2 regions of the Streptomyces sp. NPDC037410 genome follow, and region 2 is predicted to be linked to the other one. Evidence: riboswitches for the same ligand, from Rfam matches in the RefSeq annotation. Region 2 holds a riboswitch; the other holds the start of a gene.
The links. Region 2 has a riboswitch for glycine ahead of gcvT (glycine cleavage system aminomethyltransferase GcvT). Riboswitches for the same ligand answer to the same signal wherever they lie in the genome.

Region 1: another riboswitch for glycine. It lies ahead of gcvP (aminomethyl-transferring glycine dehydrogenase); the one in region 2 lies ahead of gcvT (glycine cleavage system aminomethyltransferase GcvT).

The regions. Positions count from the first base shown of each region.
Region 1 is NZ_JBVJWR010000005.1:395,251-401,662, reverse strand. It holds gene ACZ7HT_RS11355 (FHA domain-containing protein) at 1-431, shown strand, start outside; gene ftsR (transcriptional regulator FtsR) at 463-1,209, shown strand; gene ACZ7HT_RS11345 (bifunctional nuclease family protein) at 1,275-1,748, shown strand; gene ACZ7HT_RS11340 (MerR family transcriptional regulator) at 1,941-2,558, shown strand; gene ACZ7HT_RS11335 (DNA polymerase IV) at 2,638-4,005, shown strand; gene ACZ7HT_RS11330 (PRC-barrel domain-containing protein) at 4,057-4,431, opposite strand; glycine riboswitch at 4,545-4,644, shown strand; gene gcvP (aminomethyl-transferring glycine dehydrogenase) at 4,824-6,412, shown strand, end outside.
Region 2 is NZ_JBVJWR010000028.1:47,414-53,825, reverse strand. It holds gene ACZ7HT_RS33020 (ABC transporter permease) at 1-43, opposite strand, end outside; gene ACZ7HT_RS33015 (enhanced serine sensitivity protein SseB C-terminal domain-containing protein) at 411-1,160, opposite strand; gene ACZ7HT_RS33010 (enhanced serine sensitivity protein SseB) at 1,294-2,034, opposite strand; gene ACZ7HT_RS33005 (AAA family ATPase) at 2,267-2,923, opposite strand; glycine riboswitch at 3,086-3,185, shown strand; glycine riboswitch at 3,187-3,312, shown strand; gene gcvT (glycine cleavage system aminomethyltransferase GcvT) at 3,374-4,498, shown strand; gene gcvH (glycine cleavage system protein GcvH) at 4,576-4,956, shown strand; gene ACZ7HT_RS32990 (serine hydroxymethyltransferase) at 4,989-6,257, shown strand; gene ACZ7HT_RS32985 (L-serine ammonia-lyase) at 6,406-6,412, shown strand, end outside.

The DNA of each region.
Region 1 (6,412 bases), on a different contig from region 2:
CTTCGGAGACGACGTCGACGATCTCCATCTCGGGTCTTGAGGCGTACGAGGCGGAGATCACCGGTCAGACCGCCCTTCCGTCACTGTCTCCCGAGGCGCTCGCGGCCGTGGAGGCGCTGCCTCCTGGTTCCGCGCTCCTCGTGGTGCGCCGCGGTCCGAACTCGGGCAGCCGGTTCCTGCTGGACAGCGAGCTGACGACGGCCGGCCGGCACCCGCAGAGCGACATCTTCCTGGACGACTTCACCGTCTCCCGGCGTCATGTCGAGTTCCGCAGGGCGCAGGACGGCAGCTTCACCGTCGCCGACGTCGGCAGCCTCAACGGCACGTACGTCAACCGTGAGCCGATCGAGTCCGTCGTTCTGTCCAACGGCGACGAGGTGCAGATCGGCAAGTACCGGCTGGTCTTCTACTCGAGCCAGCGAGGCGTGTGACGCCTCGGGGAAGCCCCTTCAGGGAAGGTCCATGCTGCGAACACCGACGGGCGGTGCCGGATCCGGCACCGCCACCGCGGGCGAACGGCTGGTGAGCATCGGCACGGTGCTGAACCAGCTGCGTGACGAGTTTCCCGAAGTGACGATCTCCAAGATCCGGTTCCTGGAGGCCGAGGGGCTGGTCGAGCCCCGTCGGACGGCCTCCGGATACCGGAAGTTCAGCCCGGAGGACGTGGAGCGGCTCGCCCGCATCCTGCGGATGCAGCGGGACCACTACCTTCCGCTGAAGGTGATCCGCGAGCACCTCGACGCCCTCGCGCGGGGTGAGCAGATCAAGCTGCCGGCGCCCGGCCGCCGGCGGGACCTGCTGGAAGGGTCCTGGGAGCAGGACGAGGCGGAGGCGCCGACCGTCGCGCGGCTCGGGCGGGCCGAGCTGATCGCCGCCGCCGAGGTGACCGAGACCGAGCTCGCCGAGTGGGAGTCGTACGGTCTGATCGCCGAGGCGGAGGGCGGCGGCTACGAGGCCGAGACCGTCACCGTCGCCAGACTTGTCGCGGATCTGGGGAGATTCGGTCTGGAACCCCGGCACCTGCGGGCCGTCAAGGCGGCCGCCGACCGGGAGGCCGGGCTGATCGAGCAGGTGGTCGCGCCGCTGCGCCGGCACCGTAACCCGCAGACCAGAGCCCATGCGGAGGCCACCGCGCAGGAGCTCGCCGCACAGTCGGTGCGGCTGCACGCGGCTCTGGTCCAGACCGCTCTGGGGATCCGGCTCCAGTGACCCGCTGAGGGGCCCGGGAGGGGCCCGACTATCCAAACCGGTCGGGCACGTCCTAGGGTTGCTGTGTGAACGAGCTCGACGTTGTGGGTGTCCGGGTGGAAATGCCCTCCAACCAGCCGATCGTGCTCCTGCGTGAAGTGGGAGGCGATCGGTACCTCCCCATCTGGATCGGACCGGGGGAGGCGACCGCGATCGCCTTCGCCCAGCAGGGGATGGCGCCGCCGCGGCCGCTGACGCACGACCTGTTCAAGGACGTGCTGGAGGCCGTGGGACAGGAGCTCACCGAGGTCCGCATCACGGATCTTCGTGACGGGGTCTTCTACGCCGAGCTGGTCTTCGCCAGCGGCGTCGAGGTGAGCGCGCGGCCGTCGGACGCGATAGCGCTGGCCTTGCGGACCGGGACGCCGATCTTCGGCAGCGACGGTGTGCTGGACGACGCCGGTATCGCGATTCCGGACGAGCAGGAGGACGAGGTGGAGAAGTTCCGCGAGTTCCTCGACCAGATCTCACCGGAGGACTTCGGGAGCAGCAGTCAGTGAGGCGGAGCGGTGCGGCCGGAGGTCGTTCGCGGAGTGCCGTCAGAGCATTCGAGTAGCCTTTCCCCGGAGTGGGGTACGTGAAACCACTCTCAGGGTGATTATCACTCGGCGTGCCGAGTGTGGCGATCGTTGACGCACCCCGGGTGACTGCCTACCTTCGTGTGGGCAGGTCAAGGACGGAGGGTCGGCGTGATGAGCAGCGCGGACGGTACGGCAGGGAGCTCGCTCGGACGCGTGTCCGGGGAGAGCGGTCCGTATCCGCTTCACGGCAGTGTGGGCGACTTCGGGACGGACACCGGTGCCGGCATCGCCGACGCGGCGATCGGCTACCGCGGACCGACGGCCTGCGCGGCTGCCGGGATCACCTATCGCCAGCTGGACTACTGGGCACGCACCGGACTCGTCGAGCCGAGCGTGCGGCCCGCGTACGGGTCGGGGACGCAGCGGCTCTACAGCTTCCGCGACGTCGTCGTACTGAAGATCGTCAAGCGCTTCCTCGACACCGGGGTGGCCCTGCAGAACATCCGGGCCGCCGTGCAGCACCTGCGGGCCCGCGGCTTCCGGGACCTGGAGCGGATGACGCTCATGAGCGACGGGGCCACGGTCTACGAGTGCTCCTCGCCCGACGAGGTCGTCGACCTCCTCCAGGGCGGGCAGGGCGTCTTCGGCATCGCCGTCGGCGTCGTCTGGCGCGACGTCGAGGCCGCGCTGTCCCAGCTCCACGGGGAGCGGGTCGACACCGGCGAGACGCTGATCGGGCACAACCCGGGCGACGAGCTGGCGCGGCGGCGGCGCGACAGGGCGGTCTGAGGTCCTCTGCCGGGGTTCGCCCGGGGTTCCCGGGCGTTCCGCGGGGGCGTTGTCAGTGGCGTAGGGCAGCATCGGACGTGTGAGAGCCGCGCCCACGATCCTGCATCTCGACATGGATGCCTTCTTCGCCGCCGCAGAGCAGGCGTCGAAGCCCAGCCTGCGCGGAAAGCCCGTGGTCGTCGGCGGTCTCGGGCCGCGCGGTGTGGTCGCCACAGCCTCCTACGAGGCCCGTCGCTTCGGCGTGCACTCGGCCATGCCGATGGGCCAGGCGCGACGGCTCGCGCCGAACGCCGCCTATCTCGTGCCGCGCTTCGCCTTCTACCGCTCGATCAGCGACCAGGTCATGGAGCTGCTCCGGCGGCTCTCCCCGCTCGTGGAGCCGCTCAGCCTCGACGAGGCCTTCGTCGACCTCGAAGCCGGCGGTATCGCCGACGACAGCGCGAGCGCCCGGGCCGTGGGGGAGCGGCTGCGGGTGGACATCCTCGCGACGACCGGGCTCACCGGGTCCGTAGGGCTGGCCGGGGCCAAGATGATCGCGAAGATCGCCTCCGAGGAGGCCAAGCCGGACGGGCTCGTCCTGATCGAGCCCGGGACCGAGCGGGAGCTGCTCGGGCCGCGGTCGGTGCGGATCCTGCCCGGGGTCGGGCCGGCCACCGGGGAGCATCTGCGGCGCGCCGGGATGACCACCGTCTCCGATCTCGCGGAGGCGGGCGAGGACGAGCTCGTACGGCTGCTCGGGCGGGCGCACGGGACCTCGCTGTACAGGATGGCCCAGGGGTACGACGACCGGCCCGTGGTGGCCGAGCGGGACGCCAAGTCCGTGTCCGTCGAGGACACCTTCGACGCGGACATCCACGACCGGGTACGGATCCGGATCGAGGTCGAACGGCTCGCGGAGCGGTGCGTGGGGCGGCTGCGGGCCTCGGGGCACTCGGGGCGGACCATCGTCCTGAAGGTGCGGCGGTACGACTTCTCCACGCTGACCCGGTCCGAGACACTGCGGGGGCCGACGGACGACCCGGCGGTCGTACGGGAGGCCGCCGGGCGGCTCCTGGAGGCGGTGGACACGACGGGGGGCGTGCGGCTCCTCGGGGTGGGGGTGAGCGGGCTCGCGGACTACACGCAGGAGGACCTGTTCGCCCAGGCGGAGGCGGCGGCGGAGGCCGCGGAGCGGCCGGCGGCGGAGGAGGCCGCGTCCGAGGAGGCCGAGGCCTCGCCTGCCACCGCGACCGAGACCGCCGAGCGGGGGTGGGCACCCGGGCGTGACGTGCGGCACGCCGTGTACGGGGCGGGCTGGGTCCAGGGGAGCGGGGTCGGCCGGGTGACGGTGCGCTTCGAGGAGCCGTGGTCCGGGCCGGGGCGGGTGCGGACGTTCGCCGTGGACGACCCGGACCTGGAGCCGTCGGAACCGTTGCCGCTGGTCCGGGGGGACGACGCGGCGGCCTGACCCGCACCGGCCGTGCGGTGCGGGTCTTCCGGTGGCCGCTGGTCCGGGGCCTCAGGCGCCGTCCTGGCCCGCCAGGCGGCCGAAGTCCCGGTCCGGGGTGTCCGCGGGCGGGGGCGGGAGGGCGAGGCTGTAGTGGCGGTAGAGCTGGAGTTCCTGTTCGGGGGAGAGGTGGCGGCCCACGCCGAAGTCGGGGGCGTCCTTGATGAGGGCCCGCTCGTACGGGATGTGGAGGCCGTCGTCGAGCAGGGCGCTCGGCTCCAGGGGGACGAAGGCGTCCCGGCTGAACAGGCCCGTGCGGACGGCCGCCCATTCGGGGATGCCGGTCGCGTCGTCCAGGTACACCTCGTCCACGGTTCCGATCTTGTGCCCGTTCCGGTCGAACGCCTTGCGGCCTATCAGGCTGCGCGGATCGATATCGGTCTGCACGGTCCCTCCAACTGGTCGCAACTGCTCTACACCCCTACGAAAGTGCACAACTGGGATGTCGGCCACTTGAGCGATGGAAGCCGCAACCGCGCTGGTAGGCTGGTTGTGGCTGTCGACCCTGTGCGGGAGAGTCCCCCGGAGAAATCTTCCGGTGGGCGCCGAAGGAGCAAATCCTCCCCGGAATCTCTCAGGCCCCTGTACCGCGCGGACGAGGTCACTCTGGAAAGCAGAGCGGATGTCCGACGGCATTCCGCTCTCACCGACGGTGAAAGCCGGCGTGCCGCGAGGCGTGCCGGTGAAACTCTCAGGTTGAAATGACAGAGGGGGAGGCCGTCCGGGTACCCGCGCCGTGGTGCCCCTCGCAGGTCGTGACGACCAGGAGGCCTCCGTACATGACCGCCAACCGCACTCCGCTCTCCGAGCTCGAACAGGGCATCCCGTTCGAGCAGCGGCACATCGGGCCCGACGCCGAGGCTCGGGCCAAGATGCTCGCCCAGGTCGGTTACGGCTCGCTCGACGAGCTCACGGCCGCCGCGGTGCCGGACGTGATCAAGAACGCCGAGGCGCTGGGCCTGCCGGCCGCGCGCACCGAGGCCGAGGTCCTCGCCGAGCTGCGCGCGCTCGCCGACCGCAACCAGGTCCTCGCCCCGATGATCGGTCTCGGCTACTACGGGACCTTCACCCCGCCGGTGATCCTCCGCAACGTCATGGAGAACCCCGCCTGGTACACGGCCTACACGCCGTACCAGCCGGAGATCTCCCAGGGCCGCCTGGAGGCCCTGCTGAACTTCCAGACCATGGTCGCCGACCTGACCGGTCTGCCCACCGCCGGCTCCTCCCTCCTCGACGAGGGCACCGCCGCCGCCGAGGCCATGGCGCTGTCCCGCCGCATCGGCAAGGTCAAGAACGGTGTCTTCCTCGTCGACGCCGACGCCCTGCCGCAGACCGTCGCCGTCATCGAGACCCGCGCCGAGCCGACCGGTGTCGAGGTCGTCGTCGCCGACCTGAGCGAGGGCATCCCCGCCGAGGTCGCCGAGCGCGGTGTCTTCGGTGTGCTCCTCCAGTACCCGGGCGCCTCCGGTGCCGTCCGCGACATCAAGCCGCTGATCGACGCCGCGCACGAGCTCGGCGCGATCGTCACCGTCGCCGCCGACCTGCTCGCGCTCACCCTGCTCACCTCGCCGGGCGAGCTGGGCGCCGACATCGCCGTCGGTACGACGCAGCGCTTCGGCGTCCCCATGGGCTTCGGCGGCCCCCACGCCGGCTACATGGCGGTCCAGGACAAGCACGTCCGCTCGATGCCCGGCCGGCTGGTCGGTGTCTCCGTCGACGCCGACGGCAACAAGGCCTACCGCCTGACCCTGCAGACCCGCGAGCAGCACATCCGCCGCGAGAAGGCCACCAGCAACATCTGTACGGCCCAGGTGCTGCTCGCCGTCATGGCCGGCATGTACGCCGTCTACCACGGCCCGGACGGTCTGAAGCAGATCGCCGAGCGCACCCACCGCTACGCCGCCATCCTCGCCGCGGGTCTCACCGCCGGCGGCGTCGAGGTCGTGCACGGCTCGTACTTCGACACGCTCGCCGTCCGCGTGCCCGGCAAGGCCGACGAGGTCGTCGCCGCCGCCCGCGAGGCCGGCGTGAACCTCTACCGTGCCGACGCCGACCTGGTGTACGTCTCCTGCGACGAGACCACCACCCGCGCGCAGCTCGCCGCGGTCTGGGGCGCCTTCGGCGTCACCGCCGACGTGGCGGCCCTGGACGCCGCCACCGAGGACACCCTCCCCGCCGGTCTGCTGCGCTCCGACGCGTACCTGACCCACCCGGTCTTCCACGCGCACCGCTCCGAGACCTCGATGCTGCGCTACCTGCGCAAGCTCGCGGACCGCGACTACGCGCTCGACCGCGGCATGATCCCGCTCGGCTCCTGCACCATGAAGCTGAACGCGACCACCGAGATGGAGCCGGTGACCTGGCCCGA
Region 2 (6,412 bases):
GCACCTCGGCAGCCGATCCGGTGGTCTCGATCGGTGCGGTCACAGTGCCTTAGACCCTCCCGGCCGGCGGTGGCCGGCCCGTACCCGCCACTGATGGTGCGGAACTGTCCTGAACGCCGCGTGTGACGCGGCCCGTACAAAGGGCCGACGGCCCGGTGTTAGCGGGGAGTCTTCAACGCGCTTGCGATCACCCGCCAGACCTGAAGGGCAATGTTTGCTCAACCGTGATGCGGTGCTGCGACTTCCGTTATCCGGACGTCGAGATCACGTGAGCGGACCAACCGGGGCCCACTCGCCCGCAATCGGACATGTCGCTCAACTGGTGTCGTGAGCGGCCGAATTGGTGTGAACGAAGGCCTCCGGAGCGGACTCCGGAGGCCTTTGGGGACAAGTGGGACAGGAGGGGCGTCTCAGTATCCGGACGGTGTCGCCGGCGGGTATCCGTAGCCCGGTACGGCGGCGGATCCGCGCCCGGCGTGCGCCTCGCGGTCGTAGAAGGGGCGCGCGTTCGCCCGCAGCCACAGCGCCACCGGGTCGTACGCGTCGGAGAGCGCGACCGTCGAGACGGGCAGCCCGTCGGGGACGGCGCCGATCGACTGGCGCATCATCGAGCGGACGTGGTCGACGGCCGCCGGGGACGTGTCGTACAGGTCGAGACCGATGACGAGGTACGGGGAGCCGAGCGCCGGCTGCACCCAGCCGCGGCGCAGCGCCCGGACGGCCGGGGTGCGGTGGGCGTTCTGCGTGAGCAGGGCGTAGAACTGCGGGATCTCCAGGGCGGGCTCGGTGACGCGCAGCGGACCGGCGGGCATCCGGTCGAGACCGGTGGCGATCCGGCGCAGGTCGGCCCACGGGATGCCGACGCCGCCGCCGGGGGCGTGCGGGTTGAGCCAGACGCCCCAGCGGTCGGGGTAGAGGGCGCGGGCGATGTCGCGGCCGGTGACGAGCTCGTGGGCGCGGTTCCAGCCGGAGGCGGCGAGCTCCTGGGCGGAGGTGACGCAGGGCGCGTAGCCGAAGCCGTCGACCTCCATGTTCCCGTACTGGGCGTCGGGAGAGCCCGGGGCGCCCTGCCACAGCAGCATCCGGAGCTCGCCGTCGGCGAGGGCGTGCAGCAGCTGCTCGTACGCGTCGTAGCGTCCGGGTGCCACCTGGCGCAGCATGTGCTCGACCTGTCCCCCGGCCGCAGCGGTCGTGCTCACCCTGGGTCCCGCCCCTCTTCCGTCCACCACGTGCGTCTTCCAGCGACGCGGTCAGTTCAGCGACTCGGTCAGTTCAGCTTAAACAGGGGGCCGGTCACACGGCGGCGCGCTGGTAGAAGGGGCGCACCCGCTCCAGCATCCAGTCGCCGACCGGGTCCTGCGCCATGTCGAGCAGGATGAGGTTGACCGGCCAGGCGACCTCGACCCGGCCGAGGGCGCGGCCGAGGGCGTCCAGGGGCGCGGTGCGGTCGGCGCCCTCCCAGTGGGAGACCTGGACGCCGATGAAGAGCGCGGGTTCGCCGCCCTCGACGCTGGCGAGGGCGCGGCGGGCGGTGGCGACGGTGCCGATGGCCTCGAACTCGGCGGAGGCGGCGGCGAGGAAGTCGACCGGGTCGTCCTGCCAGTCGGGCTCGAAGAGCCGGACGCGGCCGCCGCTGGCGGGGCCGTCGAGCGGGGTGCGGCCGACGCGGCAGAGCTCGGCGACGGCGGGCGGGGGCAGCGGGACGCCGACGGTGCCGCCGGGGTTCACGACGATGCCGAGCTGCGGGGGCAGGCCGCGGGCGAAGTCACGGGCCGGGGCGACGGTGTACGACATGTGGTCGCCGACGCAGGCGAGGAACTGCTGCTCGGAGCTGAAGACGGGGACGAAGGCCGCGCCCTCGATCTCCATGGTGGCGAGGTCGAGGTCCTGGCTGTCGGGGCCGCCGCCGTTGGGCAGGGGCACCCAGACCGGGCTGCGGCCCAGCACCTCGACGAGGCGTCCCCCGGCCTCGGGGTTGCCCAGGGAGGCGGCAAGGACCTCTTCCAGCTCGTTGCCCGGCCACGTCACGTCCACGGTCGCGTTTCCCCTTCTCGCACGGCCTGCCGCACCGGCCGCCCGGCAGCACCCTAACGCCGCGTCGCCGCCGCCGCGGCCAAAAGGGAGGGTACGGGCGTCCCGGACCGCCCGCGGTCCCGCCCCGGGACACGGCCGGGGACACCGGCGCCGGGCGGCGCACCCTGGAAGCCGCGGGCCGCCCGGGGGATCGGCGGGGCGCGCGGCGAGGACCGGCTCGGGGCGGAACCCCTCAGGCGGCCTGCCGGAAGCCGATCCTGCGGAGGGCGTCGGCGGAGTCCCGGTCGAGGAGGGTCACCGAGGCGCAGCCGTGCGGCAGGCTGCCGGACTCGGCGGCCCGCAGGAGCCGGCCGACGGCCCGCCGGTGCCGCGCGAAGGCGTACGCGGAGACGCCCCGGCCCCGGGCGTGCTGGCCGGCCTTCGCGGTGTCCGGGGTGACGTCGAGGAGGAGCAGGTGCAGGGCGCGGCCGCGCCGCCGCGCCTCGCGGGCGAGCCAGCCCCGCACCCAGGACTGGGTGCCGCAGTCGTGGACGATCAGGCTCGCGCCGGAGCGCAGGGCGCGGCGCAGTCCGGCGTAGTGGGCGATCCGTACGAGGGGACGGTAGACGGCGTACGGGAGGAGGCGCGGCATGCGGGCCTCCCAGCGCTCGCGGGCGTCCTGGGAGTCGATGCCGCTGCCCTGGGCGGCGCGCTTCATCAGGGTGGACTTGCCGCTGCCGGGCAGCCCGGAGACGACGACGAGGTCGCCGGCGGCGAAGGTGAGGGTGCGGGGGCCGCGGCCGCCGCGCTCGCGCAGGTCCCGCAGGAGGCGGCCGCGGCTCCGGGCGCGGGCCCGCTGGGACGGTATGCCGGTACTCGCCGCGTATGCGCCGGTGTGCTGGATCCTCATCGCGCTCCCCCCTGTCGGGCCTCAGGAGAACCCGAGGAGACCCTTGCCCAAGAAGTGTAAAGAAACGGTAATGCGGCACAAGTGATTTGCCCCGCCGACACCGCGTGCGATGATGTGCGCGCCAGGCGCGCACAGTCGCCGTACAACCGCATACCGGCCGCTCGAATCCGCGCGGGAGAGTTCCGGACCGCCGAGCGCGTCCGGGCGCCGAAGGAGCAAGACCCTCCCTTGAATCTCTCAGGCCCCGTACCGCGTGGATGAGGCAGATCTGAAAAGCGGGACACCCCTGGGTGTCCCCACCCAAGGTGCAAGCCGACCACTCGGCGCCGTTTCGTCGGCGCCGGGATGCCCTCGGTGAACCTCTCAGGTTCCATGACAGATGGGGAGGACGTCCTCGCCCGTCATGTGTTTTCGTCACCGATCACGCCCTTGGGACCCGGGAGCCACCCCATGAGCACTGCCCCCCGTCTGACCGCCCTCGATGCCCTGCATCGTTCGCTGGGCGCGACCATGACCGACTTCGCCGGCTGGGACATGCCGCTGCGCTACGGCAGCGAGCGCGACGAGCACAACGCCGTCCGCACCAAGGCCGGCCTCTTCGACCTCTCCCACATGGGCGAGATCACCGTCACCGGCCCGCAGGCCGTGGAGCTCCTCGACCACGCCCTCGTCGGCAACATCTCGACCGTGGGCAACGGCCGCGCCCGCTACACGATGATCTGCCAGGAGAACGGCGGCATCCTCGACGACCTGATCGTCTACCGCCTCGGCGAGACCGAGTACATGGTCGTCGCCAACGCCTCCAACGCCCAGGTCGTCCTGGACGCCCTGGTCGCCCGCTCCGAGGGCTTCGACGCCGAGGTCCGCGACGACCGCGACGCGTACGCCCTGATCGCCGTCCAGGGCCCGGAGTCCCCCGGCATCCTGAAGTCGCTCACCGACGCCGACCTGGACGGCCTGAAGTACTACGCCGGCCTGCCCGGCACGGTCGCCGGCGTGCCCGCGCTGATCGCCCGCACCGGCTACACCGGCGAGGACGGCTTCGAGCTGTTCCTGAAGCCCGAGCACGCCGAGGGCGTCTGGAAGGCGCTGACCGAGGCGGGCGAGGGCGTCGGCCTGATCCCCTGCGGCCTGTCCTGCCGCGACACGCTCCGCCTGGAGGCGGGCATGCCGCTGTACGGCCACGAGCTGACCACGGCCCTCACCCCCTTCGACGCCGGCCTGGGCCGCGTCGTGAAGTTCGAGAAGACGACGAACGAGGGCCGCTTCGTCGGCCGCGAGGCCCTGGAGAAGGCCGCCGAGCGCGCCGAGACCGCCCCGCCGCGCAAGCTCGTCGGCCTGATCGCCGAGGGCCGCCGCGTCCCGCGCGCCGGCATGCAGGTCGTCGCGAACGGCGAGGTCATCGGCGAGGTCACCTCCGGCGCCCCGTCCCCGACCCTCGGAAAGCCGATCGCGATGGCGTACGTCGACGCGTCCCACGCCACGCCCGGGACCGAGGGCGTCGGTGTGGACATCCGCGGCACCCACGAGCCCTACGAGGTCGTGGCGCTGCCGTTCTACAAGCGCCAGAAGTGACGCAGTCGTCTCGTTCCGCGTCTCATCCCGTAAGACCCACGTTCATCAGTACTCCCCCGATCCAGGAGAATCAGGTCATGAGCAACCCCCAGCAGCTGAGCTACACCAAGGAGCACGAGTGGCTGTCGGCGCCGGTCGACGGCGTCGCGACGGTCGGCATCACGGAATTCGCGGCCAACGCGCTCGGTGACGTCGTCTACGCCCAGCTCCCCGAGGTCGGCGAGACCGTCACCGAGGGCGAGACCTGTGGCGAGCTGGAGTCGACCAAGTCCGTCAGCGACCTGTTCTCCCCCGTCACGGGCGAGGTCGTCGCGGCCAACCAGGACGTCGTGGACGACCCGTCCCTGGTGAACTCCGCTCCGTTCGAGGGTGGCTGGCTGTTCAAGGTCCGGATCTCCGAGGAGCCGAAGGACCTGCTCTCCATCGACCAGTACACCGAGCTCACCGCCGGGAACTGAGACCGGGCCCGAGACCCCCTAGGGATCGATTCATGTCGCTTCTGAACACTCCCCTCCACGAGCTGGACCCCGACGTCGCCGCCGCCGTCGACGCCGAGCTCCGCCGTCAGCAGTCCACCCTCGAGATGATCGCCTCGGAGAACTTCGCTCCGGTCGCGGTCATGGAGGCCCAGGGCTCCGTCCTCACCAACAAGTACGCCGAGGGCTACCCGGGCCGCCGCTACTACGGCGGCTGCGAGCACGTCGACGTGGCCGAGCAGATCGCGATCGACCGGATCAAGGACCTGTTCGGCGCCGAGTACGCCAACGTGCAGCCGCACTCCGGCGCCTCGGCGAACCAGGCCGCCCTGTTCGCGATCGCCCAGCCGGGCGACACGATCCTGGGTCTCGACCTGGCGCACGGCGGCCACCTCACCCACGGCATGCGCCTGAACTTCTCCGGCAAGCAGTTCAACGTGGTCGCGTACCACGTGGACGAGGCCGGTCTGGTCGACATGGCCGAGGTCGAGCGCCTCGCCAAGGAGCACCGCCCCAAGGTGATCATCGCGGGCTGGTCCGCCTACCCGCGTCAGCTGGACTTCGCCGAGTTCCGCCGGATCGCCGACGAGGTCGAGGCCTACCTGTGGGTCGACATGGCCCACTTCGCGGGCCTGGTCGCCGCCGGTCTGCACCCGAACCCGGTCGAGTACGCGGACGTGGTGACCTCCACCACGCACAAGACGCTCGGCGGCCCGCGCGGCGGCATCATCCTGGCGAAGAAGGAGTTCGCGAAGAAGCTGAACTCCTCGGTCTTCCCCGGTTTCCAGGGCGGCCCGCTGGAGCACGTGATCGCGGCCAAGGCCGTCTCCTTCAAGGTCGCGGCCTCGGAGGAGTTCAAGGAGCGCCAGCAGCGCACCCTGGACGGCGCCCGCGCGCTCGCCGAGCGCCTGGTCCAGGACGACGTCACCGCCCACGGTGTCTCCGTCCTGTCCGGCGGCACGGACGTGCACCTGGTCCTGGTGGACCTGCGCGACTCCGAGCTCGACGGCCAGCAGGCCGAGGACCGTCTCCACGAGGTCGGCATCACGGTCAACCGGAACGCCGTTCCGAACGACCCGCGCCCGCCGATGGTCACCTCCGGTCTGCGCATCGGCACGCCGGCCCTCGCGACCCGCGGCTTCCAGGCCGAGGACTTCGCCGAGGTCGCCGACGTCATCGCCGAGACCCTCAAGCCGGGCTTCGACGCCGACAAGGCCGCGGCCCTCAAGGCCCGGGTGACCGCTCTGGCGGACAAGCACCCGCTGTACCCCGGCCTGAAGTAATTTCGTACGCTTTAGTTCCGGTTTCGTTCGGACGAAGCTCCGGGGCACCACGCACACTGGACAGTGAGCGTGGTGCCCCGCTCCATGCTCAGCCTTTCTGCTCCACCCCGGCAGACAACGGCGTCTAGCCCCCACAAGGAGTCCTCCCGTGGCCA